DNA from 2 places in the Pseudoalteromonas sp. MelDa3 genome. Region 1 is predicted to be linked to the other one. Evidence: predicted binding sites of a transcription regulator. Region 1 holds the regulator's gene; the other holds the start of a gene.
What was found. The regulator NrdR, encoded in region 1, represses ribonucleotide reductase genes. The targets are predictions, from matches to a motif close to AAACACNANATNTNGTGTTT.
Positions count from the first base shown of each region.

Region 2: nrdA (class 1a ribonucleoside-diphosphate reductase subunit alpha) is a predicted target of NrdR. The motif match lies at 8,849-8,868, and genes of this name have one in related genera.

Region 1 is NZ_PJBR01000042.1:9,718-24,950, forward strand. Features, by position in the region: gene CXF89_RS10215 (Crp/Fnr family transcriptional regulator) at 1-312, opposite strand, end outside; gene CXF89_RS10220 (YgjV family protein) at 601-837, shown strand; gene rdgC (recombination-associated protein RdgC) at 1,191-2,108, opposite strand; gene CXF89_RS10230 (sensor histidine kinase) at 2,211-3,980, opposite strand; gene CXF89_RS10235 (response regulator) at 4,348-4,716, shown strand; gene thrA (bifunctional aspartate kinase/homoserine dehydrogenase I) at 4,945-7,362, shown strand; gene thrB (homoserine kinase) at 7,372-8,307, shown strand; gene thrC (threonine synthase) at 8,319-9,602, shown strand; gene glyA (serine hydroxymethyltransferase) at 9,872-11,128, shown strand; gene nrdR (transcriptional regulator NrdR) at 11,498-11,947, shown strand; gene ribD (bifunctional diaminohydroxyphosphoribosylaminopyrimidine deaminase/5-amino-6-(5-phosphoribosylamino)uracil reductase RibD) at 12,114-13,238, shown strand; gene CXF89_RS10275 (riboflavin synthase) at 13,265-13,918, shown strand; gene ribBA (bifunctional 3,4-dihydroxy-2-butanone-4-phosphate synthase/GTP cyclohydrolase II) at 13,948-15,060, shown strand; partial or broken gene ribH (6,7-dimethyl-8-ribityllumazine synthase) at 15,161-15,233, shown strand, end outside.
Region 2 is NZ_PJBR01000081.1:2,076-17,308, forward strand. Features, by position in the region: gene rpsA (30S ribosomal protein S1) at 1-719, opposite strand, end outside; gene cmk ((d)CMP kinase) at 815-1,525, opposite strand; gene aroA (3-phosphoshikimate 1-carboxyvinyltransferase) at 1,632-2,909, opposite strand; gene serC (3-phosphoserine/phosphohydroxythreonine transaminase) at 2,909-3,991, opposite strand; gene gyrA (DNA topoisomerase (ATP-hydrolyzing) subunit A) at 4,313-7,012, opposite strand; gene ubiG (bifunctional 2-polyprenyl-6-hydroxyphenol methylase/3-demethylubiquinol 3-O-methyltransferase UbiG) at 7,189-7,899, shown strand; gene CXF89_RS14385 (HAD family hydrolase) at 7,899-8,579, shown strand; gene nrdA (class 1a ribonucleoside-diphosphate reductase subunit alpha) at 8,988-11,270, shown strand; gene nrdB (class Ia ribonucleoside-diphosphate reductase subunit beta) at 11,336-12,466, shown strand; gene yfaE (class I ribonucleotide reductase maintenance protein YfaE) at 12,466-12,738, shown strand; gene CXF89_RS14405 (DUF1287 domain-containing protein) at 12,773-13,327, opposite strand; partial or broken gene CXF89_RS14410 (hypothetical protein) at 13,388-13,860, opposite strand; gene CXF89_RS14415 (hypothetical protein) at 14,154-14,564, shown strand; gene CXF89_RS14420 (hypothetical protein) at 14,618-14,965, shown strand; gene CXF89_RS14425 (alpha/beta fold hydrolase) at 15,130-15,233, shown strand, end outside.

The sequences.
Region 1 (15,233 bases):
ACGCCAATGCCTTAATTCAATAAGGTTATAAGTGACATCGCTAAAGCACGTTACCGTATATATACACGGATTATTATTTAGCGCTTCTATTTCACCAATAAGGGTGTTGTTACAATCCAATTGTCCTAACAGCAGGCGTCGTCCATTACCTACGTCGTAACTAAACGACACAGTGCCACTGCGTACAAGCACAAGCTTGCTTAAAGGCTGATCTTGATGGATCAGAACTTCTTTTTTTGATTGTTGATAGCTACTACCGGCAAAGGTTAAAAGCTGATCAACAAGGTAACTAGAAAAATGGTATTGAAACATCAATGTGCTCTTCGGACATTTGTCCTATTTATTACATCTTAATGACGATAGCATTAAGACACTAAGAATTTACGCTAACTTGCTACTAATATTATTAGCTTTGCTAAGAGTATTATTTTACCTTCATTTCCCGTGTAATGATTTAAGAATTTGCTGGTATTTCCCGGCAAACTTTTTCAGGTTTTTTAAGCAGGTTAGCTTTTTTATTTTGTTGTAACTTTGCAATACTTACAAGTGCCATAAGATAGCAGTACATGTAATGCTAACCTAAAGGCTAGGAGAGAACAATTGAGTTGGGAATATTTAGGTTATATTGCATCAGCTTTATTGGTTGCATCGTTAACAATGACAGATGTAGTAAAACTGCGTTGGTACAACATGTTTGGTTGTATTGTATTTACTGCATACGGTGTTGCCATTGGCGCAGTGCCTGTTATTTTTACCAACGGCTTATTGTCGCTTGTAAATTTATATCACATTATAAAAATATATCGCCAACCTAAAGTTGAAGACGCTAAAAGCTAAAATAAGTTATCTGCACAAAGTAAGTTAATGGTTTTAATTAAAATCAAAAATTTCAGCTTTTGTGCAGTCCAGCTTGAAGCGTATATAGATAATCTCATATCACTCTACATAACTTACCTCTGAACCATGCTGTATTCTCCTACTTAAAAGATGATTACCTTAGGTTTTAATACGTCGATCGTTAGCTAAATACTGTTCGCGGTTTAGATATAAATAAGTGCTTCTAAATTTCATAAAAAAATCCGATAGCAGTAAACTGCTATCGGATTTTTATCTGTTATACCAACCTACTTACATATGCTATTTAATTCATTAAATTGCTTAAATATTTATGCAGGTAGGCACTATGGTATTTACGCTTTTTCTAAATCTTCAACGTCACCTAAACCTGCAGTTAGCTCTTCAAGTAATTGCTTTATTTCTTCAGAAGCTAAAATAAAGTCAGCATCAAGTTTTAAAGCCATATCTTCTTTAGGAATATCTGCGTTTTCTTCTTTTAGAGTTTCAGAGTAGCTTAAACGTTTGATAGAGCCATCGTTTTGCAGCATAAACTTAAGACGCTCTTGCCAATCAAGTGCAAGTTTAGTTACGCGTTTACCACTTTCTAAATGCGATTTAACTTCATCACACGATAGATCATGACCTTTAAGCTTTACTTGTGCGCCGCTGTCGTCTGCTTCTTCAAGTTCAGCGTCTGAGCCAATAGCAAAACCTTCTGGTGTACTAAAGTTAGTTAACCAATCAGTTAAAAATACATCTAGGTCGTAGTTAGCAAACGCAGGTACAACCGGAAGCGTTCCCAACGATTTACGAAGTAGTGCTAGTAGCTCTTCTGCTTTATTAAAGCTGCCACTATTTACAACAACCCAACCGTTTTCTTGGTCAATAAAGGCAAATTGTAAGCTCGACTTTTTAAACGCTTGAGGTAGAAGAGTATGAAGAATGTTTTCTTTTAATTCGTCTTTTTCTTTCTTTTTAACTGGGCGGTTTTCTTCAGCTTCTATCAGATCAACTTTCTCAGCAACTAGTTCATTAATAACAGAAGCAGGGAGTACTTTTTCTTCGCGTTTAGCGCAAACTAGAATACTTTTTTGAGAAAAATGCGATAGCGTATCGCCATGTTTTCCAAACGCTTTTGTCCAACCAAATGTTGCAAGCTCTTGACCAGTACATGGGCGAAATAAATCTTGCTCTAATGCTTTATCAAAGTCTTCTTGAGTATATGAAACGTCTTGCTTAAAGCGGTAACAAATAAGGTTACTAAACCACATAGGGGAATTGATCCATTTGAAAAATTTGTACAATCATAGCAATAAAAACAGCATCTCGAAATGACTGATTTGTTACTAATAATTTAATGCATATACTTTTATTTATTCATATTTATCAAAAATAGGCAGTGGCTTAGCCATGTTCTTCGGAAATTGAATATAGTAACGCAGACCTTTGCCCGGTTCACTCGTTGCATCAATAGAGCCACTAAGGGTTTGCTTGACCAAATTAAGCATTATATGGGTGCCTAATCCGCTACCGCCTTCATCGCGTTTGGTAGTAAAAAATGGGTCAAATAATTTTTTTAATTGCTCGTTGGTAACACCGTTACCGTCATCTTTGTAATCAATAGTTAAGTTAGTGTCATCAGCGCTTATTTTAATATCCATTACACCGTTGCTTTTACCTTCAAAGCCATGAATAAGTGAGTTCATAATTAGGTTAGTAAAAATTTGGCTTATAGCCCCTGCAGGTAGATTTAAAACTAAATCATCAGGACATTCTAATTTTATAGTATGGGATGTCTTTTTTAGTTTTGGGTGCAGTGAGCGTATTACTTCGTTAGTGTAATCTTTAAAGTTAATGGTTCTTACTGCTTCACTGGCTTGATCGACCGCTATTTGTTTAAAGCTAGCTATAAGCTCCGAAGCTCTATCTAAGTTAGTGGTTAGTAAGCTTGTGCTTTGCTTTGCTTCGTTAATGAATTCTTCTAGTGCTTTTGGCGAAAGTGTTTTTTCGGTATAAGCATTTTCGAGTTTATTTAAGCGTTCTTGTAAAAATGATATAGCCGTTACACCTATCCCAATAGGGGTATTTATATCGTGTGTAATACCTGCTACAAGTCCGCCTAGCGCAGCCATTTTTTCTGTGCCTAGTAAACGTTCCTGTGCAAGGCTTAACTCTTCTATATAGCGCTGAGATTCAGTTTGCTTTGTAATTAACTCTTGCTCTGTGCTGCGTCGTAAGTCTACTTCTTCGGTGAGGACAATTTTTTGCTTTTCGAGTTCGTATTTTTGCTGCTGTAAATCCATCATTGCTTGGCTTAAGTTGGATGTTTTACGGGCTACGTCTTGTTCAAGTTGTATGTTGTGTTGATCAAGCTTTTCGTTACTTATAATGAGTTCTTTTTGGGTGTGTTCAAGCTCTTTTCTATACTGAACCACTTTATCTATTAGTTTGTTAAATGACTGCTCCATCACTTTTAGTTCATTATGTTCTTCTGTTTCTATTTCTATATGTTGACCTTCTAGCTCGTCTAGCTCTAAATTTTCTAGTTGCTCAGTGAGTTCTGCTAAAGGGTCTGTAAGAAGTTTTCTAAATGCCATTAAAAATAAGATGATCAAAAAGGTGGTTTTAATCATCGCATTACCAATCAAAAAGTAGATTGATACCATAATGCGGCTAAAAACAACTTCTCGACTTGAGAATAAGGTAACGTCACCAACTTGAGTAGCACGACCTGAAAATTCAAAAATAAGTGGAAAGGTATAACCAAATAAACCCGATTTTGCGTCTTCTAAAATAACCTCTTCTTGTACTAACTGTTGGTTATATAGCTTGTGTATATCAAGAGATCGCCCTAGCTGTGAAATAATTTCGCCGCTGTCGTCTCGAACAATAATCCCTTCAATCATGGGAATGGCGAGTAAACCTTCTGCTGTTGTAATTGTTTGCTTGGTATTAAGCTCCCAAATTGCACGTGTTAAGCTGCGACTAAAGGTTTTTTGTAAGGTACTAAGTTCATCGCGAATATAGTCTTTAGTATTGACGTATTCAGCAAGCACTTGTCCACAGGTCACTACAAAGGTAAGCAAAAAATAGACGGATAAAACGCTAGTCAGTAGCTTCTTAGAAAGACTTTTTTGTAACATGAGTGACTTGTTCATCCTTTATTATTTTTGTAACGTTACGATAGTAATTTAAAAGTTAGTCAATAAACCTCTAAAAATAAATAAAAAAGTTAAAATTTAATAAGATAAATCACAAAAAGTGAGCGTGTAGTATCAAAGTATTTAAACCAAGGTATAAATTAATAAATTCGTTATCTGTTATGTATTGTAGGCTTAATTAGTATTTGCTTTGGTTAATTATATCTTAAACGGATTTATTCTATATTTATCATTGTATTAAATTATTAATGCGCTGAGTGCTTGGAGGCGTGTTAAAGTGTCTAAAATGCAATGGAAGGCATTAGTTTAATAACCTTTTAATAACTTTGATGGTTGTGTAGTAGTAAACATGATGAAATTTTCGATATTAGTCTGTGACGATTCTGCAGTTGCCCGTAAACAAGTCGTGCGGTGTTTAAATGAATGTATAGACGCTCAAATACAACAAGCTACAAATGGAGCGCACGCTCTAGAACTTTTACGAGCACAAAGCTTTGATTTATTGTGCTTAGATCTCACCATGCCCGAAGTTGATGGTATACAAGTACTCGAGACTATAAAAATAGAAAAAATAGAGTGCTTTGTTTTAGTTATTTCTGCCGATATACAAGAGAAAATGAAGCAACGAGTCGCACAACTTGGCGCAATAGACTTCATCGATAAACCTATCAATAAATCTAACTTAAACGAAATATTGCATAAATTTGGCATTCATTAGGTTTTTTCATGTTAAAAAAGGCTGTTTTATCTTTTAATTTAGGGTTGACAGCATAGCCTTTGTTAAGGCAGTCTTAACATATGAAAACAATTAATCGCGTACTGACCATTATTATTACAACCATCATTCTTACTGGATAGTGGCATAGGTCGGTGCAACAAATTTAAAGGCCTGTGTTCACTTAGAACACAGGCCTTTTTTCGTTTTATGGGATGAGGAACATAAACAATGCGAGTTTTAAAATTTGGTGGGTCTTCGCTTGCCGACTATGCATGCTTACAACAGGTAGCTCAGCTAGTTAAAGCACAATTAAAAGATGAAATGCTTTTGGTACTTTCTGCTCCAGGTGGAATGACCGATTCGCTAGTTGCACTTGCAAGTGCTGCAGAACAAGGCTCTGACTTTTCGCAGCAATGGCAAGCATTAGTTAGCCGCTGTGAAGGTTTGAAAGCTGACGTTGAAAAAAGTGGTGTAGTAGTTACAAGTTGGCCAGACTTAGGCGAACTTAAAAATAAACTAGATGGCGTATCACTTATACAATGTTGCCCTGATCAAGTTCGCGCATTTGTAATTAGCTTTGGAGAGCGCGTTAGTGTTTCTTTAATGCAGGCTTTATTGAATTCGCACGATGCAAGATACTTAGAAGCAACCAGCTGTATTGCTTCAACGGGTGGTTATATCGACGCCGAGGCTGATTTAGTAACAAGTAAAGCGCGCTTTCAAGCTGTGCTTAAAGAAAGCCCTGCAACTATCTATATCATGCCTGGTTTTACAGCTAGTAATGATAAAGGTGAGCTTACAACGCTTGGTCGTAATGGCTCAGACTACTCAGCAGCAATTGCAGCAGCATGTTTAGAAGCTGAAATTTGCCAAATTTGGACTGACGTTGATGGCGTATATAGCGCTGATCCTCGTTATATTAAAAAAGCGACTAAAGTAGATTTTTTATCTTATAAAGAAGCGATGGAGCTTTCTTACTTTGGTGCAAAAGTACTTCACCCTAAAACAATTTTACCATGTGCTAAAGCAGGCGTGCCATGCGAAATAAAAAATACGCATAACCCAGATGCACAAGGCTCATTAATTGGTAACGATTATTCATCAGATGAGCCAGTAAAAGCACTTTCGAGCTTACAAGAACTTGCAATGTTGACTGTTTCAGGGCCAGGCATGAAGGGCAAAGTAGGTATGGCGTCTAAGGTATTTAACGCGCTTGCTCACGACAACGTATCAATTGTATTAATCACTCAGTCATCATGCGAGTTTAGCATTAGCTTTTGTGTGCACGAAACAGACTTAGCACTTGCACTTGACGCGCTACAAACTGCATTTGAGCTTGAGTTACAAGCAGGGCTTATTGAGCCTGTACAAGTGCAGCGCAATCTAGCCATTGTTACTTTAGTGGGCGATAACATGCGCGCGCACCGTGGCTTAGCGGCTAAGTTTTTTGCATCTCTTGCACAAGCTCAAGTAAATATTGTGGCAATTGCACAGGATTCTACTGAAAGCGCTATCTCTGCGGTAATTGATGGTGAGTTATGTAACGACGCCGTAAAAATATGCCATGAAAACTTTTTCACGCATGTACCGTCAATTGATGTTTTTTTACTAGGTTGTGGCTTAGTAGGGCAAGAGCTTATTAATCAGCTTGAGCGTCAGCAAGCGTGGCTTGAAAAACGTAATATTAAACTTAACTTGTATGGTGTTGCTAACTCTCGTCAATTACACCTAGATAGTGAAGGTATTGCTTTTGGCGATTGGCAGCAAAAATTGGCCTCATCTGAGCAGGCATTTGATTTAAAACTAGTAGAGCAGTTTGTTAAGCAAAATCATTTAGTAAATCCTGTACTTGTTGATTGTACGTCGTCGGATGCACTTGCTGCGCAGTATGTAGACTTTTTAAATGCAGGTTTTCATGTGGTTGCTGCCAATAAAAAAGCAACAACAAGCTCATACACGTATTACCAAGATTTAATTGCAGCAACGCAAAAGAATAATCGTAAATTTTTATACGAAACAAACGTAGGTGCAGGCTTACCAGTAATCGACAACTTACAGTCATTATTTGGTGCAGGTGATGAGTTATTAGAGTTTAGCGGTATTTTATCAGGCTCACTTTCGTATATGTTTGGCGCACTTCAAGATGGTTTATCACTTTCTGAGGCAACTATTAAAGCCAAAGAAAGCGGTTTTACTGAGCCCGATCCTCGTGATGATTTATCGGGTACCGATGTAGCACGTAAGTTATTGATCATTGCTCGCGAAGCCGGTATGAAATTAGAGTTGAGCGATATTGAAGTTGAGTCTGTATTACCACCAGGTTTTGCACAGGGCGATAGCGTTGATGAGTTTATGGCAAAACTACCAAGCTTAGATGCTGATTTTAACAAGCTTATTCAAAGTGCTGCTAGTGAAGGCAAAGTACTTCGCTATGTAGGCACAATTAAAGAAGGCCACTGTAAAGTAGGTATTGAAGCAGTAGATGCCAAACATGCACTTAGTGTCATTCGTGATGGTGAAAACGCGCTGGCTATTTTAAGCCAATATTACCAGCCACGTCCGTTCGTAATTCGTGGTTATGGCGCTGGCTCAGAAGTAACAGCCGCAGGTGTATTTGCTGATATTTTAAAAACGTTATCGCGCTAGGAGATCGTTATGATTGAAGTATATGCTCCGGCGTCTATTGGTAATTTTGCTGTAGGTTTTGATGCACTTGGCGCAGCGCTTGCGCCAATTGATGGCAGTTTATTAGGCGATGTAGCCGTTGTAAGTGCAGCACCAAGCGACGAATTTATTTGCACAGGCGAGTACGCTCGCAAGTTACCAAGTGATGCTAATGAAAATTTAGCGTACCAGTGCTTAGTGCATTTTAGAGCGCATGTTGCGCCTAATATGCCAAGCGTAAAGCTCGAGCTTAAAAAGAACTTACCAATTGGATCTGGACTTGGTTCTAGTGCGTGTTCGGTTGTGGCTACTTTTGCTGCCCTTGATAAGTTTGCAAAAACTAATTTAAGTCAGGTTGAGCTTATTGAACTGATGGCTGACTTTGAAGCAGTAGTAAGCGGCGGTCGTCATTACGACAACATCACGCCATGTTATTTAGGTGGTTTGCAGTTAACTGGTGATTTAATTCCTGATAAATCAATTGCACTGCCTGTTGATGAAAACTGGTACTACGTTGCTGCGTTTCCTGGTTTTTCGCTTAATACCGCAAAAGCGCGCTCTGTTTTACCAAAAGAGTTGAGCATGCATGCAAGTGTTGAGTTTGCTCAGCGTTTATCGGCGTTTAGTAGCTTATTGTTAACTAATCGTTTTGACGATGCGCTAAGCATAATGAAAGATGAAATAGCAGAACCTTACCGGGCACCGCTTATTAAAGGTTTTAGTGAAGCCAAAGCAAGCCTGCCAGCGCTGGGCGCTGAAATAGTCAGTATTTCGGGCGCAGGACCTACCTTGTTTAGCGTATGTAAAACACTTGAAGCTGCACAGCAATGCGCGCAGTGGTTAGAAACCAATTACATTAACGAGCAAGGCTTTTGCCACATTTGTAAATTAGATAACGACGGCACGCGTCAACTAACAGTTTTATAGGATAGGTAGTCATGCAATTACATAATTTAAAAGATAACTCACAAAAAGTGTCGTTCGTTGAAGCCGTAAAAACAGGTTTGGGTCGTAACCAAGGTGTATTTTTTCCAGAATCACTAGCCCCACTGTCCGATGTTGATGCATTGCTGGATATGGACTTTGTTACGCGCAGCGGCAAAATATTATCTCACCTAATTGGAGATGAGCTACCAAGCGATACTGTGGCACAAATGGTTAAAAATGCATTTAACTTTCCCGTTAAGCTGGTGGAAGTACAAGATAACACATACTGTTTAGAGCTGTTTCATGGTCCTACACTTGCGTTTAAAGACTTTGGTGGTCGCTTTATGGCAGAGTGTTTAACGCAGTTTAATAAAGATGAAAAAGTAACTATTTTAACAGCAACATCGGGCGATACCGGTGCAGCTGTAGCGCATGCTTTTTACAATAAACCAAATATCGACGTAGTAATTTTATACCCTAAAGACAAAATTTCACTTGCTCAGCAAAAGTTATTCACTACGCTAGGTAACAATATTCATTGTTATGCAGTTGAGGGCAGCTTTGATGATTGCCAAGAGCTAGTTAAAAATGCCTTTTTAGATGAAGAAGTTAAATCAACACTTGGGCTTAACTCAGCTAACTCAATTAATATTAGCCGTTTAGTTGCTCAGGTTTGTTACTACTTTGAAGCTATTGCACAGTTACCGAAAGAAAAACGCGCAACAGCGCATATATCAGTGCCTAGTGGTAACTTTGGTAATGTGTGTGCCGCAATGATTGGTGCGGTTATTGGTTTACCTGTAGGTAAATTAAGCGCAACAACAAACCAAAACGATACTGTGCCGCGCTTTATGCTTGATAAAAACTGGACGCCAAATGCAACACTTGAGTCGCTTTCAAATGCGATGGATGTAAGTAAGCCAAACAATTGGCCGCGTGTACAAACAATGTTAGATAATAACTGGTTTAGCTACGATAATTTTTATTCAACAAGCGTAAACGAGCAAGACACGCAAGCCGTGATGAAAAAAATTCAACAAACTGGCTATGTTGCAGAGCCTCATACTGCTATTGCTTACCAAGGTCTTGTTGAAAATCGTGCACCTGGTGCAGCGGGTATCTTTTTAGCGACAGCTCATCCTGCTAAGTTTAAAGAAAGCGTAGAGGGTATTCTAAATATTGAATTAGGTATGCCAAAACCACTTGCTGATGCACTAGCAAAACCATGCCTAGCAAGCGATATGAACGCCGATTACGACGCGTTACGTACCGAAATGCTCGCTAAATTAGGCTAAGTTAAATTAAAAGGAAAAGCGGCTTGAGCCGCTTTTTTTATAACTTTATACGGATGAATACACTTAGTTATATTTACTAATTAAATGTAGTAAATATAATTCATTTAAAATTATTATGGCTTTATAAAAAAATATCATCTTAAAAGAGCTGTGAAATAGTTTCAATCCCTGTTTAAATATCCTCAACTTAAGAGCGTAGGCAAAGAGTCGTTTAAAGCGTACAATAAAGCCTCTAAAAAACACCATACACGTTGCCCTAGGAGACCCCAATGTTAGAACGTAGCATGAATATTTCGGATTTTGATCCAGAGTTATTTGACGCGATAACCAAAGAAACTGCTCGCCAAGAAGAGCATATCGAACTAATCGCTTCAGAAAACTACTGTAGCCCACGCGTACTAGAAGCGCAGGGTTCACAGCTTACAAACAAATACGCAGAAGGTTACCCAGGCAAACGTTATTATGGCGGTTGTGAGCATGTAGATGTTGTTGAGCAATTAGCAATTGACCGTGCTAACGAATTATTTGGTTCTGACTACGCTAACGTGCAGCCACATGCTGGTTCGCAAGCTAATGCTGCTGTTTTTCTAGCATTATTAGACGCTGGCGATACTGTATTAGGTATGAGCTTAGCTCATGGTGGTCACTTAACTCACGGTTCTCACGTAAGTTTCTCTGGTAAGCTTTACAATGCAATCCAATACGGACTAGATGAAGCAACGGGCGAAATTGATTACGCACAAGTTGAAGCACTAGCACTTGAGCACAAACCAAAAATGATTATTGGTGGTTTCTCAGCGTACTCTGGTATTGTTGATTGGGCTAAATTCCGTGAAATTGCTGACAAAATCGGTGCTTATCTGTTTGTTGACATGGCTCACGTTGCGGGTTTAATTGCGGCAGGCGTTTACCCAAGCCCTGTTCCTCATGCACACGTTGTAACTACAACTACGCATAAAACACTTGCAGGCCCTCGTGGTGGTTTGATTATTTCTGCATGTGGCGACGAAGCAATCTACAAAAAGCTTAACAGCGCTGTTTTCCCTGGTGGCCAAGGCGGTCCTTTATGTCATGTTATTGCAGCAAAAGCAGTGGCATTTAAAGAAGCACTTCAACCAGAGTTTAAAGTATATCAAACACAAGTTGTTAAAAACGCAAAAGCAATGGTTGCTGTAATGCAAGAGCGCGGCTACAAAATCGTTTCTGACAAAACTGAAAACCACTTATTTTTACTTGATTTAATCGATAAAGATATCACTGGTAAAGATGCAGACGCAGCCCTAGGCAACGCTAACATCACAGTAAATAAAAATTCAGTACCGAACGATCCACGCTCACCATTTGTAACATCTGGTTTGCGTATTGGTTCTCCTGCAATTACTCGCCGTGGTTTTACTGAAGTAGAATCAAAAGAGCTTGCTGGCTGGATTTGTGACGTACTAGATAACATCACTGATGAATCTGTACAGGCGCAAGTTAAAGAAAAAGTAAAAGCAATTTGTGCAAAATTACCTGTTTACGCTTAATTGCATAAGCGGCAGTAATTTAGAGCACATAAGCTAGGGGCCTGTTTATCTTTCGAGGTTTAATTTGCAGTAGTATGTTTGGCTTTTAAGCAAGGCAGAGTCTATGTAGTGTGGTTACTCCACACAAATAGGCGATAACGCAGCATAAATGCCAAACATGCACTGCCCTCGGGTTCGTTCTAGGGGCGATTTACTCTTTGTTGCTCGATTTTTACTTAGCCCACTAGGTTACAAATCTCGAGCCGCGATTAAATCACCCCTAGATAGAACAAATTTAATCCTGAAAGGTCAACAGGCCCTATTTTTTTTGCTAAGATAAAAGACCGCTATTTAGCGGTCTTTTTTGTTTTAAAACGGAAGTACCGAGCTATGCATTGTCCATTTTGTACCGCAAAAGATACTAAAGTTATTGACTCACGCCTTGTTGGCGGAGGCCATCAAGTTCGCAGGCGTCGTGAGTGTAACGACTGCCACGAGCGCTTTACTACATTTGAAGGCGCTGAACTGGTTATGCCTCGTGTTATTAAACAAGACGGCAGCCGCGAACCATTTAACGAAGATAAACTTTTAAATGGCTTGAATCGCGCACTCGAAAAACGCCCAGTTAGCACAGAGCAAGTAGACGAAGTAGTGAATATAATAAAATCGCAACTACGCGCAACGGGTGAGCGAGAAATTTCAAGCCATTTGGTGGGTGAATGCATTATGGAAGCCCTCAAAAAGCTCGATAAAGTAGCGTACGTAAGATTTGCCTCTGTTTATCGCTCGTTTGAAGATATACGCGAATTTGGCGAAGAAATTGCCCGCTTAGGGGAGTAATACCAATTTTATTAAAAACATGATCATTCTATCGCATTAAATAGCGCACTCACTGCGTTAAAAATTATTCATATAGAACAACTATATGTCATAATTTTCGCCTTGTTATTGCGCTATTTTCTTAGCGCTATAATAGACCACTTATTTAACGCAATTGGTATAATAAATGCTGAACCAAGTTCCTTTTACCGAACATGATGAAATGTATATGGCACGCGCCATAGAGCTTGCCAAAAAAGGCCGGTTTACTACCACGCCTAATCCTAATGTTGGCTGTGTATTAGTTAAAAATAATCAAATAATTGGTGAGGGTTTTCATCAATTAGCAGGTCAAGGCCATGCTGAAGTAAATGCACTGGCAATAGCTGGCAATAATGCAAAAGGTGCAACGGCTTATGTAACGCTTGAACCGTGTAGTCATTATGGGCGTACGCCACCGTGTGCTGAAGGCTTAAAAAAGGCGGGCGTTGTAAAAGTAATCGCCGCTATGGTTGATACAAACCCACAAGTTGCAGGCAAAGGCCTTAAAATACTGAGCGATGCCGGTATTGAAGTTGCTTATGGATTACTTGAATCACAATCTCGCGCACTTAACGTTGGCTTTTTTAAGCGAATGGAACAAGGCTTACCTTATGTGACCTGTAAAATGGCAGCAAGCATAGATGGTAAAACAGCGCTTAAAAATGGGCAAAGTAAGTGGATCACAAGTCCCGCTGCTCGCCAAGACGTACAATTATATCGAGCGCAAAGCTGCGCTATTTTAACCGGTGCCGATACCGTGTTAGTAGACGATGCTAAACTTAATGTGCGACTAAGCGAGTTGCCTTGCACGCTACCTACCGATTTACCGCTTCGCCAGCCCGTGCGTGTTATAATTGATTCACAGAATCGTTTAACGCCCAACCTTGCTTTATTTAAAATCCAAAGTGATGTAATAATATTTACGACTAAGGTTGATAAATCACTGCAATGGCCGCATTTTGTAAAGCATATTGAAGTAAGTGAAAGTAACGGCAAAGTTGATTTACAGGCTGTTTTAGAAAAGCTTGGGCAACTGCAGTTTAATAATGTTTGGCTTGAGAGCGGAGCAACACTTGCTGGTAAAATGACAGAGCTTGATTTAGTTGACGAGTTTGTTTTTTATTTGGCGCCTAAATTAATGGGCCATGATGCAAAAAGTTTAGTTAATTTTCCTGAATTGACGAGTATGCAAAACACCGTTGATTTAACATTTAATGAATGTGCGCGCATTGGTGACGATTTACGTATCACCGCGTTAAAAACTCATTAAAATCACTTAATAAAAAGAGTAGCGCTATGTTTACTGGGATAATAGAAGCCACAGGCAAAATTGCTTTATTACAAAAAAAACAAGGCGACTTAGCCATTCGTATCCAAAGTGCTGACCTTGATATGGAAGACGTAAAGCTAGGCGACAGCATTGCAACCAATGGCGTTTGCTTAACCGTAGTTGATAAACATATTGACGGTTTTAGTGCTGATTTATCTAACGAGACGATTGGTTTAACCGGTTTTGCTCACTATGCTTTAGGGCAAACGGTGAATCTTGAAAAAGCCATGCAACCTGTTTCGCGTTTAGGCGGTCATTTAGTATCTGGCCATGTTGATGGCATAGCAACTATTACAAGCATTACAGCAAACGCTCGAGCAACAGAATATTGGCTTACAACCGAAGAAAATTTAATGAAATACATCCCGTACAAAGGTTCGGTATGTATTGATGGTATAAGCCTGACAGTAAACGCTGTAGAAGGTAATAAATTCAAATTAACAATTGTCCCACATACGAGTGAGCAAACCACAATTGCTCACTTTAAAGTAGGCACTCAAGTTAATTTAGAAGTCGATCAAATTGCACGTTATTTAGAGCGCCTTATAAAAGGTGCAGAGCAACCAACGGGCTCTGATATTTCGATGAGCTTACTCGCTAAAGCGGGTTTTATTAAATAACGAAACAGATAACTTATACGAGCAAATTTATGAATTTACACAGCGCACAAGAAATCATAGACGACATTAAAGCCGGTAAAATGGTTATTTTAATGGATGATGAAGATAGAGAAAATGAAGGTGATTTAATTATCGCCGCAGAGCATATTAGCGCAGAGGCTATTAATTTTATGGCCACTCATGGCCGTGGCTTAATTTGTTTAACTATGACGCAAGAGCGTTGTGAGCAACTTGATTTACCTTTAATGGTTAAAAATAATGGTGCTGCATTTTCGACTAACTTTACAATGTCGATAGAAGCATCAAAGGGTGTTACTACAGGTATTTCAGCAGCAGATAGAGCGCGTACAGTGCAAGCGGCTATAGCTAAAGGCGCAGTACCAAGTGATATTGTTCAGCCTGGTCATATTTTTCCAATTATGGCACAACCTGGCGGCGTATTAACTCGCGCAGGACATACTGAGGCTGGCTGTGATTTAGCGCGTTTAGCTGGGCTTGAAGCATCATCTGTTATTGTTGAAATACTTAATGCCGATGGCACCATGGCGCGTCGCCCTGATTTAGAAGTTTTTGCGAAAGAGCATGATATTAAAATTGGTACTATTGCTGATTTAATCGAATACCGTAACTTAAATGAAACAACAATTGAGCAAGTTGCAAAATGTAAGTTACCAACTATTCACGGTGAATTTGATTTAGTTACTTACAAAGACACAATTGACGGCCAATTACATTACGTATTGCTTAAAGGCGATATAAAAGAGCAAGAACCGACAAATGTACGTGTACATTTGCAAAGTACCTTTAACGATATCCTACTTTCAGATAGAAGTGCTGACCGTAGTTGGGGCCTTTCAGAAGCAATGGCTTATATCGCTAAAAATGAAGGTGCTTTAGTTATTTTAGGTAAGCAAGAAAGCACTGAAGAGTTAGAGGCAACTGTGAAAGCATTTGCAGCAGCTGATGCTGGCGAAAGCGTTACGCCACGTAAATTCAAAGGTACCTCTCGTACTGTTGGCGTAGGTTCGCAAATACTTGCAGATCTTGGAATTAAACAAATGCGATTAATGAGTCGCCCTAAAAAGTACCATGCACTTTCGGGCTTTCATTTAGAAGTTGTTGATTATGTTGAGCCACAATAAGCATCACGCTTAAACTAGGCTATTATTTTATTTTTATGGTATGATGCGCAGCAATTTTTGCGCAATCGCAACCGCTTGAACTTATTTTTAGGGTTATCAAATGAAAATTATTGAAGGTAGTAAGTACGCTCCTGGCAAAAAGTTTGCCATTGTCATTTCTCGTTTTAATGACT
Region 2 (15,233 bases), on a different contig from region 1:
TCGTCGCCAACATTAACGATTTCTGAAGGGTGCTTAACACGCTTCCAAGCCATATCAGTAATGTGTAGTAGACCATCAACACCACCAAGGTCAACGAATGCACCGTAGTCAGTAAGGTTCTTAACGATACCTTTAACTTCTTGGCCTTCAACAAGGTTAGCAAGAAGCTCTTCACGTTCTTGTGAGTTTTCAGATTCGATAACTGCACGACGTGAAACAACAACGTTGTTACGTTTTTGGTCAAGCTTGATTACTTTAAATTCAAGCTCTTTGCCTTCAAGGTGAGTTGTGTCACGTACTGGACGAACATCAACAAGTGAACCAGGTAGGAAAGCACGGATTGAATCAACTTCAACTGTGAAACCGCCTTTAACTTTACCGTTGATAACACCAGTAACAGTCTCTTGCTCTTCACATGCTTTCTCAAGACGGATCCATGCTTCGTGACGCTTAGCTTTCTCACGAGAAAGAATAGTTTCACCGAAACCGTCTTCAATTGCATCTAGTGCAACATCTACTTCGTCGCCTACAGCAACTTCAAGTTCACCAGCAGCATTTTTGAACTGCTCTGCAGGGATAGCACTTTCTGATTTAAGACCAGCATCTACAAGTACAATGTTATTCTCGATAGAGATTACTGTACCTTTAACGATAGAGCCTTGCTCTGCTTCAAAACCCTTTAAGCTTTCTTCAAATAACTGCGCAAAATTTTCTGACATACGAATATACGTCTCATATATTAATACCAATAAGCAACCATGCTGCATGGGGTTGTTAAAATAGCACTGGCATCCTGCTGGCGCATAAAATGTGTTTAGCTTCGTTTAGGAAGCTTACCTTCAGAGATTGCAATATCCAATAAAGTTATTACCTTATCAAACACTTGCTGTGCATTGAGCTCGCTAGTATCAAGCTCAATAGCATCATCTGCAGGTACAAGCGGAGCAACGGCACGATTCATATCGCGCTCGTCACGAGCTTGAATGTCCTGTAATAGACCACTTAGTGTAACATCAAGACCGCGCGTATTCAACTCAACAAAGCGTCTACGAGCACGCTCTTCTGCACTTGCTGTTAAATATATTTTTAACGGCGCATCTTGAAAAACCACAGTGCCCATATCACGGCCATCGGCAATTAAGCCGTTTTCAGTGCGAAATGCACGCTGGCGACGTAATAACGCTTCACGAACGCGAGGTAATGCTGCAACTTTTGATGCTGCAGCGCCTACTTCTTCATTACGAATAGTAGTAGTTACATCTTCGCCTTCTAAAATAACTTTTCCTGCATTAGTTTGGCTATCTACCAAAAACTGCACATCTAAATTTGCAGCAAGAGGGACAAGCCCTTCTTCATTGTCTAATGCAATTTGGTGATGAAGTGCAGCTAAAGATAAAACGCGATAAATCGCACCGCTATCTAATACATCCCACCCTAACTTGTCGGCTAACAAGCGACAAACAGTTCCTTTACCTGAACCACTTGGGCCATCAACGGTGATCACGGGCATTAATAACGCCTGCATTTAAAACCTCCTGCAATGCACACCTAAATAAACCGCGACATTATACGTCAGTTATTAAAATATATCTGCTATTAGTGTGTAACTTTTGTAATTACTTCTAATTAGCTTATTCACTGACTGACGCTAAAACATTGAAAAATGTAGGAAATGTTTTATAGGTACACTTTGGATCATTAATCGTTATTGGCTTTCCACCAACGGCAACCATTGCAAAACACATGGCTATACGGTGATCGTCGTAAGTGTCTATTGCTACATCGTTGAAGTGTTTAGGCGGTGTAATTTCTATAAAGTCAGGCCCTTCTACCACTTCTGCACCTACTTTTCTAAGCTCAGTTGCCATCGCATATAAACGGTCTGTTTCTTTTACTCGCCAGTTATAAATGTTACGAATGGCAGTTGGGCCTTTAGCGAAAAGAGCAACAGTTGCAAGGGTCATAGCAGCATCAGGAATTGCATTAGCGTCAATATCTACGCCTTTTAATTCGCCTTTGCGAACAACTAAACGCTCATCATACCAATCGATTTTCGCGCCTACTTGCTCCATTACTTTAGCAAAGCCTATATCACCTTGAACTGATTTAGCACCCACGCCTTTAATTTCAATCTCGCCGCCAGCAATTGCAGCCGCAGCAACAAAGTAAGAAGCAGAAGATGCATCGCCTTCAACCATAATTCGTTCGAGTGATTGATACTGTTGACCACCTTTAACTTTAAAAGTTGCATAATCACTGTGTTCAACATTAACACCAAAACGTGCCATTACATCAAGCGTAATATCAATATAAGGTTTAGATACTAAAGTACCTTTAATCGTTATCGTTGTATCACCGCTAAATAATGGCGCTGCCATTAATAGAGCCGTTAAAAATTGACTTGAAATACTACCGTCAATTTCAACCTCACCACCTTTTATTTGACCACCTACAATTTTAAGTGGTGGATAGTCTTTGTGTTTTGTATAAGTAACATCACCACCAAGCGCTTGTAGAGCATCAACTAAGTGCCCTATCGGACGCTCTTCCATACGTGGCTCGCCTATTAGCTCATACTCACCAGCAACGGCAGCAAGTACAGCCGTTAAAGGTCTGTAAGCAGTACCCGCATTACCTAAAAACAATGGTTCGTTCGGGGTTTTAAACACACCACCAACTCCCTCTACGGTCGCTACAGTGTGTTCATCATTTAAAGTTACATTTACACCCAATAACTTTAAAGCACCCAGCATATGGCGTATATCGTCACTATCAAGTAAGTTCTCTACAACGGTGGTACCGTTTGCCAGTGCTGCTAATAATAAAATTCTGTTCGATAGACTCTTTGAACCTGGTAGGGTTACCGTGCCATTTACTTTAGAAATAGGTTCTAAACGGAGCTGCTCCATTAGCTGTGCTCCTTTGCAAATGCAGCCATAAAATCTACAAGTGCTTGAACACCTTCAAGAGGCATAGCGTTATAAATACTTGCGCGCATACCGCCCACAATTCGGTGACCTTCAAGTGCAAGTAAACCGGCCTCGCTTGATTGAGCAACAAATTTGCTATTTAAGCTTTCATCGTTTAACCAAAATGGAACATTCATGCGTGAGCGGCAATGTTTAGCGACTATATTGGAATAAAAATCTGAGTTATCGATAAAATCATACAGTAAATTTGCTTTAGCAATATTTTGTGCTTCCATGGCTTTTACCCCACCATTGCTTTCAAGCCATTCAAATACTTCAGCCGCTAAATACCAAGCAAAGGTAGGTGGGGTATTAAACATACTGCCCTGCTTTGCTTCAAGTGCGTAATCTAAAATACCGGGCTTTGGCAAACCTTCGCGCTCAAGTAATGTTTTACGAACAATAACAATTGATATGCCCGATGGACCGATATTTTTTTGCGCACCAGCGTAAATCAAATCAAATTTATTAACGTCTATCTCACGCGATAAAATAGTTGAAGACATATCAGCAATAATCGGAGCTGTTGGGTGGCTTGGTACATCAAAAATCTCTAAGCCATCGACAGTTTCATTAGGGCAATAGTGTATGTACGCAGCGTCTTCTGGTAATTCCCAGTCAGCAACGTCTTTAATTGAAAACTCACCATCAGCATCATTACGGACATCCGTAAAAGACGTTTGAGTAAACTTATTCGCTTCATCTCTGGCGCTTTTCGACCAAACGCCATTCTCACAATAAAACGCTGTTTTGCCTTCTTGGTGTAAGTTTAATGGCACAGCACTAAACTGGCCACGACCACCACCATGCATAAACAGCACTTCAAATTCATCACTAATATTCATTAGGCGACGAAGGCTAGCTTCACATTTAGCTGTAAGCGCTAAAAACTCTTTACTGCGATGGCTAATCTCCATCACAGACACACCTAGGTCTTGCCAATCTAGAAACTCTTTTTGCGCTTTTTTCATAACCGCTTGCGGAAGCATAGCTGGCCCCGCACAAAAATTATATTTACTCATTACCTTTGCCTCATTCCAGTAATTTAACTACTAAGCATGAACATTTAATACCAATCCGCTAAACCTTTAAAATTTAATGAATAATACCAATCCGCAATAATACTTAATCATTTTGCGGGGCTAAACGTGTCGCTACTTGCGTTAAAAAATTCTCATTTAGAACAACTAAATAGTGAATTTTTTGCCTAGCTATCAACACGTTTTTCCACCCTCAAAATAGATCACTTAATTAAGCGAATTGGTATGAGTATAATTTCACACCCTATTAATTTTTTTCAACAACATTAAAAAAAGCGGCCAAGGCCGCTTTTTCAATATCAATTATTCTGAAGGAGGATTATCATCCGCTACTTCATCAATAACCGTATCTACTGTTTCAACGTCTTCAATATCAATTAAGTCACTTTCTGTAACTTCAATCTCTTCTATACGTTGTAAACCAACTACTTGCTCTCCGTCAATAGTTCTGATCAAAATAACACCTTGTGTGTTACGTCCAACCGTTGAAACTTCATTAACGCGAGTTCGTACTAAGGTACCACGATTCGAAATAATCATTATTTCATCGTTGTCATCAACTTGCACAGCACCAACAACAGCACCGTTACGTTCACTCACCTTAATTGATACAACACCTTGTGTTGCGCGGCTCTTAGATGGGTAATCTTCAAGTTGTGTACGCTTACCGTAACCATTTTCAGTTACCGTTAGAATGGCACCGTCAGTTTTTGGTACAATTAACGATACTACGCGTTGCTCGTCTGGCATTTTAATACCACGAACACCTGTAGCAGTACGACCCATTGGGCGAACACCTTTGAAGCGAATCTCAGGGTTACCTTCTTCGTCTAATACTGGGTTGCCGTTTTCATCAACAACTGTTGTTTCTTCAGCTTCTTTGAAGCGTACAACTTTACCTGCATCAGTGAACAACATAATTTCGTTGCTACCATCGGTAATATCAACACCAATCAAGCTATCGCCATCATTTAAGTTAACAGCAATAATACCGCTTGCACGTTGACGACTGTAAGCCGTTAATGGTGTTTTCTTAACTGTACCGAATGCAGTTGCCATAAAGATATATTTATCTTCTGCGTACTCGCGTACCGGCAATATAGCAGTTATACGTTCATCAGCTTCAAGTGGTAACAAGTTAACAATTGGCTTACCGCGCGCTGCACGACTTGCTAGTGGTAACTGATACACTTTAAGCCAATATAAACGACCGGCCGTAGAGAAACATAAAATAGTATCGTGTGTATTTGCAACTAACAGACGTTCAATGAAATCTTCATCTTTCATCTTCGTTGCTGACTTACCTTTACCACCACGACGTTGTGCTTCGTAATCAGACAATGCCTGATACTTCACATACCCTTCGTGAGAAAGCGTTACAACAACGTTTTCTTCAGTAATTAAGTCTTCAAGGCTGATATCGTGAGCCGCTGCATTAATCTCAGTACGACGTTCGTCGCCATACTGCGCTTTAATTTCAACTAGTTCGTCACGAATAACTTCCATTAAACGCTCAGGTGTTGCCAAAATATAAAGTAGCTCAGCAATTAACTCTAATAACGCTTGATATTCAGTTAAGATTTTTTCGTGTTCAAGACCAGTAAGCTTGTGTAAACGCAAATCTAGAATTGCTTGAGCTTGTTGCTCAGAAATATAGTATTGACCGTCGCGAATACCTAAATCATCAGCAAGCCAATCTGGACGGGCTACATTATCTTCGCCTGCTTTTTCAAGCATACCTTGTACATGACCTAATTCCCACGGACGTGCAGTTAAAGCAACTTTAGCTTCAGCAGGTGTAGGTGATTTACGAATAAGCTCGATAATTGGGTCAATGTTTGCAAGCGCAATTGCTAAACCTTCAAGCGTATGAGCACGGTCACGCGCTTTGCGTAAATCAAACACGGTACGACGAGTTACTACTTCACGGCGGTGAATAATAAACTCTTCAAGCATTTCTTTTAGATTAAAACACTTAGGTTGGTTGTTAATTAATGCAACCATATTCATACCAAACACAGTTTGTAACTGAGTTTGTGAATACAAGTTATTTAAAATAACTTCGCCTACGTCACCACGTTTAATTTCAATAACGATACGCATACCGTCTTTATCTGATTCATCACGTAGTGCACTAATACCTTCAATTTTCTTATCTTTAACAAGCTCTGCAATTTTTTCAATTAAACGGGCTTTATTAACTTGATAAGGAATTTCGTGAACGATGATTGTTTCACGGCCTGTTTTTTCATCGGTTTCGACGTCGGCGCGTGCACGCATGTACACTTTACCACGGCCAGTTAAATAGGCTTGTTCAATGCCTTTTTTACCGTTGATAATTGCAGCCGTTGGGAAATCAGGACCAGGAATATAATCCATTAACTCTAAAATAGTTAAATCAGGATTTTGAATAAGTGCCAAACAACCGTTCACAACTTCAGTTAAGTTATGTGGTGGTATATTTGTAGCCATACCTACTGCAATACCCGACGAACCATTCACTAATAAATTAGGGACTTTCGTAGGTAACACGTCAGGGATGAACTCAGTGCCGTCGTAGTTAGGAACGAAATCAACCGTTTCTTTTTCAAGATCGGCTAATAACTCATGCGACATTTTTGCCATACGTACTTCTGTATAACGCATTGCCGCTGCTGAATCACCATCAACCGAACCGAAGTTACCTTGGCCATCTACAAGCATATAACGTAGTGAGAATGGCTGAGCCATACGAACTATCGTGTCATAAACTGCACTGTCGCCGTGTGGATGGTATTTACCGATTACGTCACCGACCACACGGGCCGATTTTTTGTAAGGCTTGTTCCAGTCATTACTAAGCTCGTTCATTGCAAACAAAACGCGGCGATGAACAGGTTTTAAGCCGTCACGTACGTCTGGTAATGCACGTCCTACTATTACGCTCATTGCGTAATCTAAGTAGGAGTTTTTTAACTCGTCTTCAATATTGACTGGCAGAATTTCATTGGCGAGATCAGTCATTTGATATCACATTCCTTCAGTATCAGCTCTCAACAACCCGGTATTGGGTATTAAGAGTATTGTTATTATTTCTAACAGCCATGCTATCACAATTAATTTTAATTTACAGGCGCAAAACTTTGCGATTTATCAATTTAGCCCTATATAATGGCCTCAGATTGACGAGGAAGTATTTTATGACCGAACATCAAAATGTAGATCACGCAGAAATAGCAAAATTTGAAGCCATCGCTGAGCGTTGGTGGGACCTAGACGGAGAATTCAAACCTCTTCACGAAATTAACCCGTTACGTTTAGACTTTATAGCAAACAAAACGCAAGGCTTATTCGATAAAGAAACACTCGACGTTGGCTGTGGCGGCGGTATTTTAAGCCAAAGCATGGCGCGTATGGGTGCAAAAGTAACTGGCATCGATATGGGCCAAGAGCCTCTAACCGTTGCTAAGTTGCACAGTTTAGAAACTGGCGTAAATGTAGATTATATAAAAGTGCCTGCAGAAGAGTTTGCAACACAGTACCCTGAGCGCTTTGATGTAATAACGTGTATGGAAATGCTTGAGCACGTTCCCGACCCAGCATCTATCATTCATGCTGTAGCTGCACTTGCCAAACCAGGCGCGGACGTGTTTTTTTCAACCCTGAACAAAACACCTAAAGCATATTTATACGCGATTGTTGGCGCTGAAAAACTCTTAAAAATGGTGCCTGAAGGTACACACGACCATAAAAAGTTTATAAAGCCTGCACAGCTTATTGCATGGGCAGAGCAAGCCGGTTTAAAAGTTCGTGCAAGTACAGGGCTTTCTTATAACCCACTATCAAAGCAATATACGCTCAATAGTGACGTTAGCGTAAATTACATACTTTATTTTGAGAAGTTAGCTTAATGGCTAACTCTCAAGCCCCCCTACCCCTTATTGAGTACGATGCATTTTTATTTGATTTAGACGGCACCCTACTCGACACAGCTGATGATTTAGGTGCCGCTTTAAACGCAGTCCTTATTAGCAATAAAATAGAACCTGTTAGTAGTAATATATACCGTCCTGCGGCATCTAACGGCGCAGGCGCATTATTAGAGGCTGGTTTTAAAGAATTATGGGCTAAACAACCCCAAAGCGAGCTTATAAAGCAATTAGTTGACGAGTACGCCACAAACATAGCAAATCACACACGTTGCTTCAGCGGAGTTGAATCGTTACTTATCGCCCTTGATCAGAAAAAGATCAAATGGGGGATCATGACTAATAAACCAGGGTTTTTAACCGATCCTTTAGTGGCAGCTATTCCCGCATTAAAAAATGCCAGTGTAGTAATAAGTGGCGACACATTAGCTGAAGCTAAGCCATCACCTTTACCACTGCTACATTGTGCAAAGCTTATGCAGGTAGAACCAAGCCGTTGTTTATACATTGGTGATGCACAACGTGACATACAAGCAGGCAAAGCGGCAGGTATGCATACCGCAACGGCACTTTGGGGTTACATCCCAAGTAAAGATGAAGCGATAGGTTGGGAAGCCAATTTTAACTGGCAAAGCCCAATTGATGGTTTTAACCATATATAGTGCTATGTTAATTATTAAACACTATATATTGTGATTGTGTTAGTTTTCACACAAAGCTTGCTGATAAAAAAAGCAGTCAAAATTTATTTTTAAAATGAGTAAATTTAGCAGATCATTAGTTGATTTTTGCATATTTCAACTTAAATGATTGTTCGAAGGTGAGTGTCTACTAACACAAATGCGTTATCCCAAAGTTATCCACAAACAGGGGCAATTATGTCCCTTGCAAAACAACTCAGACCACACTATCTTGTGATCTCTAAATTGAACAACACCAGATATTGTGGCCAAATGTTATTCAATTAAATTCGCCAATACGGTGAAACCTATAATAAATGATTATGTACCTTGCTTCGGCGAGGCATAAAGCATTGGTCAAAATACATAATTCCCAAGGAATACAGGCAAATGAACCAACAGTTATCTGTAAGCAAACGTGACGGGCGCAAAGAGCCTCTTGATCTGGATAAGATCCATCGCGTTATTGAATGGGCCGCCGAAGGTTTAAGCAACGTTTCGGTTTCGCAAGTTGAATTAAAATCGCACATTCAGTTTTACGACGGTATTCGTACTAAAGACATTCACGAAACCATCATTAAAGCAGCAGCGGATCAGATTTCGAAAGAATCGCCTGATTATCAATACTTAGCGGCACGTTTAGCTGTATTCCATTTACGTAAAAAAGCGTATGGTCAATTTGAGCCACCACGTTTATTTGACCACGTAACAAAAATGGTTGGCGATAAACGCTACGATGCTCACTTATTAGTAGATTACACAGAGCAAGAATTAGACGAGCTTGATGCATATCTTGATCATTCTCGCGATCTTAACTTTAGCTACGCGGCTGTAAAACAGCTTGAAGGTAAGTATCTCGTTCAAAACCGTGTATCGGGTGAAATCTACGAAAGTGCACAGTTTTTATATATTTTAGTAGCAGCGAGCTTATTCTCTGACTACCCACGTGAAACACGCGTTTCTTACATTAAGCGCTTTTACGACGCAGTATCGTTATTTAAAATATCTCTACCAACGCCAATTATGTCGGGTGTACGTACACCTACTCGCCAGTTTAGCTCGTGTGTATTAATTGAATGTGGCGATAGCCTTGATTCAATCAATGCAACGTCGTCAGCTATTGTTAAATACGTTTCACAACGCGCAGGTATTGGTATTAATGCTGGTCGAATTCGTGCGCTAGGTAGCCATATTCGTAACGGCGAAGCGTACCACACAGGTTGTATTCCTTTTTATAAGCACTTTCAAACAGCTGTTAAAAGTTGTTCGCAAGGTGGTGTACGTGGCGGCGCTGCAACATTGTTCTACCCGCTTTGGCACCTAGAAGTAGAAAACCTACTTGTACTTAAAAATAACCGTGGTGTAGACGACAACCGCGTTCGTCACCTAGATTACGGCGTACAGTTTAATAAACTAATGTACTCTCGTTTAATTAAAGACGACTACATTACGTTATTTAGCCCATCAGATGTGCCTGGTCTTTACGATGCATTTTTTGAAGACCAAGCTGAGTTTGACGCGCTTTACGTAAAATACGAACAAGACGAATCGATTCGTAAAAAACGCATTAAAGCGATTGAGCTTTTCTCTATGTTTGCGCAAGAGCGTGCAAGTACAGGTCGTATTTATTTACAAAATGTGGATCACTGTAATACACATAGCCCGTTCATTGCTAAAGTTGCGCCTATTCGCCAATCTAACTTATGTTTAGAAATTGCATTGCCAACTAAGCCACTTAATAACGTAAATGACGAAGAAGGCGAAATTGCCCTTTGTACACTGTCTGCGTTTAACTTAGGTGCAATAGAATCACTTGATGAGCTTGAAGAGCTAGCTGAACTTGCAGTACGCGCACTTGATAACTTACTTGATTTCCAAGACTACCCAGTACCAGCTGCTAAAAATGCAACTATGGGTCGTCGTACACTTGGTATAGGCGTGATTAACTACGCATACTACCTAGCTAAAAACGGTAAGCGTTATTCAGATGGCAGCGCAAATGCACTGACTCATAAAACATTTGAAGCGATTCAATACTACTTGATGAAAGCATCAAACGAGCTTGCTAAAGAGCGTGGTGCCTGTCCTAAGTTTAACGAAACAACGTATTCACAAGGCATTATGCCAACAGATACGTACAAACGTGATTTAGATAAAATTTGTGATGAGCCACTTCATCTTGATTGGGATACACTGCGTGCAAATATTAAAGAGCACGGTATGCGTAACTCAACACTAAGTGCGTTAATGCCATCAGAAACATCGTCGCAAATCTCTAATGCAACAAATGGTATTGAGCCACCACGTGGACATATTAGCGTTAAAGCAAGTAAAGACGGTATTTTAAAGCAAGTTGTTCCTGAGTATGAGCGTTTAAAAGATCAATACGAGCTACTGTGGGACATTCCATCAAACGATGGTTACTTGCAGCTTGTTGGTATAATGCAAAAATTTGTAGACCAAACCATTTCTGCAAATACAAATTATGATCCAAACAAGTTCGAAGGCGGTAAAGTACCTATGCAAGTCTTATTAAAAGACTTATTAAGCGCGTACAAACTAGGTGTTAAAACCTTGTACTACCACAATACTCGTGATGGTGCCTCAGATATGCAAGAAGATACTCCAGAAGTGGAAGATGATGATTGTGAAGGCGGCGCGTGTAAAATATAACTGCTGATTTTTATTTTAAGCGGGCATTAAGCCCGCTTTTTCTGATAGTTTTTTGAGTGATAAACATGTCTTATACTACTTTTAGCCGAAACCATAATAACCAAATGCAAGAGCCAATGTTTTTTGGCCAAACTGTAAACGTATCTCGTTACGACCAACAAAAATACCCAATTTTTGAAAAATTAATCGAGAAGCAACTGTCTTTCTTTTGGCGTCCTGAGGAAGTAGATGTAAGTAAAGACCGTTTAGACTTTCAAGCGTTACCCGATCACGAAAAGCATATATTTTTAAGTAACCTAAAATACCAAACTCTACTTGATAGTGTGCAAGGTCGCTCGCCAAACGTTGCCCTACTTCCTATTGTATCGCTACCAGAGCTTGAAACATGGATAGAAACGTGGGCATTTAGTGAAACAATTCACAGCCGCTCATACACGCATATTATCCGTAACGTAACACAAGCACCTGAACTTATTTTTGATGACATTGTTAGCAACGATAAAATTAGCGAACGTGCTGATGCCGTAACTAAATACTACGACGACTTAATCAACTCTGTATCGCTTTACAACTTATACGGTGAAGGCAAACACGAGATTAATGGTAAAACCGTTATCGTGAATTTGTTTGAGCTTAAAAAGAAACTTTACCTTGCAATGATGTCGGTAAATATTCTTGAAGCGATTCGCTTTTACGTAAGTTTTGCATGTTCGTTTGCATTTGCTGAGCGCGAATTGATGGAAGGTAACGCTAAAATCATCAAGCTTATTGCGCGCGATGAAGCACTTCACCTTTCGGGTACTCAGCATATTTTAAACATTATGCAAGACGGTAAAGACGACCCAGAAATGGCGATTGTTGCTGCTCAGTGCCGCGACGAAGCGATTAAAATGTTTGTTGATGCTGCAGAGCAAGAAAAAGAGTGGGCTGAGTATTTATTTAAAGATGGTTCAATGATTGGCTTAAATAAACATATTTTATGTCAGTACGTTGAATACATTACCAATGCACGTATGACTGCGATTGGTTTGCCAGCACAGTTTGAAAATAACAGTAACCCTATCCCATGGATAAACTCATGGTTAGTGTCTGATAACGTGCAAGTAGCGCCTCAAGAAGCAGAAATTAGCTCATACCTTGTTGGTCAAATAGACTCTCAAGTTGATGCATCAGAATTTGGTGATTTTGATTTATAATGAGTGACAAGTCTACTGCAAGTGTAACACTTGCAGAAAACAGCCAGTGTATAGAGTTTACCGCTGGCTGCCCTTCTCTTTTACACTGCTTAGAATCCATGAAAATAGACGTTGCATTCCAATGCCGCGAAGGCTACTGCGGCGCTTGTAGGGCAACGTTAGTATCAGGTAACGTTGAGTACAACGAAGAGCCACTTGCGTTTGTGCGCGAAGGCGAAATACTGTTGTGCTGCTGTAAACCCAATGGCAATGTAAGTATTAATCTGAAATAAGATTAATACTTACATATACCGTTTATTAAGCGCATCAATACTGTGGAACAAACCGGTAATGCCCTGTAATTTTGTAATCAAAAAGCATGTCACTTTTTTGCGGCCCACGCCCAATATTATGCACAATAAGCGGATTATCTGTATCTTGAGATGATTCATTAATCACCATGCCTATATGAGGTAAATTACCTGGTAACATCCACGTTACTATATCGCCGGTTTTATAATCACTCACTTTGTTGGATTTACTTAATACGTTTGCATGGCGCTCAAAGTAAGCTTGTAAATTTGGAACACGTCGGTGGTCTATATTTTTATCAGGCTTACTTAAACCCCAAATACGTTTAGATGGATACAGTGTAAAGTTATTTTGCATGTCTTCATGCACGAGTTTCTGTAAATCGATGCCTAACTTTCTGTAACTTCTGATTATAACGTCGGTACATACCCCAATATTTTTAGGCACATCACCACCTGGGTAAGCAATTGAGTGATAAGCCCCATCGTAGGTAATATTGTGTTTTGTTCGCTCGAGTAAGGCTGATACTATACCTTTTTCAAACGTTACAGCTTGTGCATCAATACACATTAAAGTAAAAAAGCATCCTAACGTTTTGTTCATATAAATTCCTTTAAAATTCTGCGCTAATTACAGAGTATGAGTTACATATTTTGGCACATCTATTTTTTACCACGACTAGCAAATTGATCATCAAGCGGGTATGCCATCTTTTCGAGCGGAGCATGGTGATATCCCTCTCGTTGAATTTCACTAATGTAACGAAGCATAAATGCGTTAGCGCCAAGCTCAAGCCACTGCGCAACATGAACAAGTTCATGAAAATGGACCCTTAAATTAGTAGCGACGTGGGGAAGTATATAATAAGTATATTTATACGTTATACCCGCCGCGTCCATATTGACAAAATCACCTAGGCCCATTTCTCGCAGACCCGCAAAGTCTGGCTTTGGTATTTGGTCTACAACAACGTAATACGCGTTTTTTAAAAGCTCGGTAGGATAAAACCCATAAAATTCATTACTGAATTTATCACAACTCACTTTTTGACTACTGTATTTTAAATTTGTAGCGTCAATCCAATTTTCTATTTGTTCTAGCACAGCTCCTCTCCTAAAGTACAAATGCAACACACCATGTGTAAACCTTAATCTAATATTGTAGTAAGTTTTTTAACCAGCACTTTTAGTATTAACACCTCGCAACTAGCGAAGAAAATAGAACGCATAGAGTATCTAAACAAAAAGCTCTAAATCAAAATTATCATATAAGCATAACCAGTCTATAAACAGTAAAAACCTTTTTTATACTTTTTAAAGTGTTATTATTTGTAACTAAAACAGTAACACTTAAAATCATATATAATTTTACTAATACACTCTTTCGCATGAAAATAATGCGTTTCAGTCCCATTGTCTTACTTGTCATATTAAGTAATACAGCAAATGCTGAAAATATAAAACCGTTCACATCAGATGGCTGTAGTGCTTTTCCGGACGGCACGACAAAAGATAAAAAGTTGTGGCTTGCATGTTGTAAAGCGCATGACTACGCCTACTGGCAAGGTGGCACTTATTGGCAACGTTTAGAAGCAGATAAAGCCTTGCAACAGTGTGTTATTGAAGCCGGCGAAACGAGTATAGCGAACCTTATGCTTGCTGGAGTTCGATTTGGTGGCAGCCCTTATATACCATCGACTTTCAGATGGGGCTATAGTTGGCCCTATCCTAGGTTATATAAAGCATTAACAGCTGATGAAATTAAGCAAATTGTTGCTTTAAAAACGGTATTAACTCAAACCAATTAACACATTGTGAAAAACTGGGTTATGCAAATAATATCAAAAGGAATTGAATCACTATGCTTATACTGCTAAGTATCATTTTAACTTTGTTTCCAACGGTAATATCTTATTTTGTTTCACGTAATTACGCTAAAAAGGCTAAAGCGACTAATAAAGGTGCTTACATCAGAGCAGTGCTTTGGCCTAGTGTTTTCTCGTGGACACTATTTGCTGCTGTTGGGCACGGCGCAATCATCTTCCCCTTACCTTCAACGTTTGCGGTCGTGTTATATGTGTTTCTATATGACGAACGTGGTATCTATTTTCATCCTCACATATTTTTAAGCCCAACGATTCCAATAGCCGTTTATTTAATAAGCTATTTCAAATACAAAAAAGCGGCCAATAAAGAGCTAACGCCCTAGCCCACTGTTGGCTCATAAGTATCTTGTAAGGTCCAAAGCTGCACTTACTCCTGCTGTACACTTCTTTGCTGTGAAACTACAACGTTATTATCTGAATACAATTGTGTAAATAACGGGTCTGGTAAATTAATAAAGCGTCATTACCAAAAATAACGAGTTTACTTATGCACCCAGATATACAAAAAAATCTTAAAGTAAAACCTGCTCACATCGTCTCTTTTATTGTGTTTTTACTAGTTTCAATGTCTACGCTTACCGCTCAGGTATA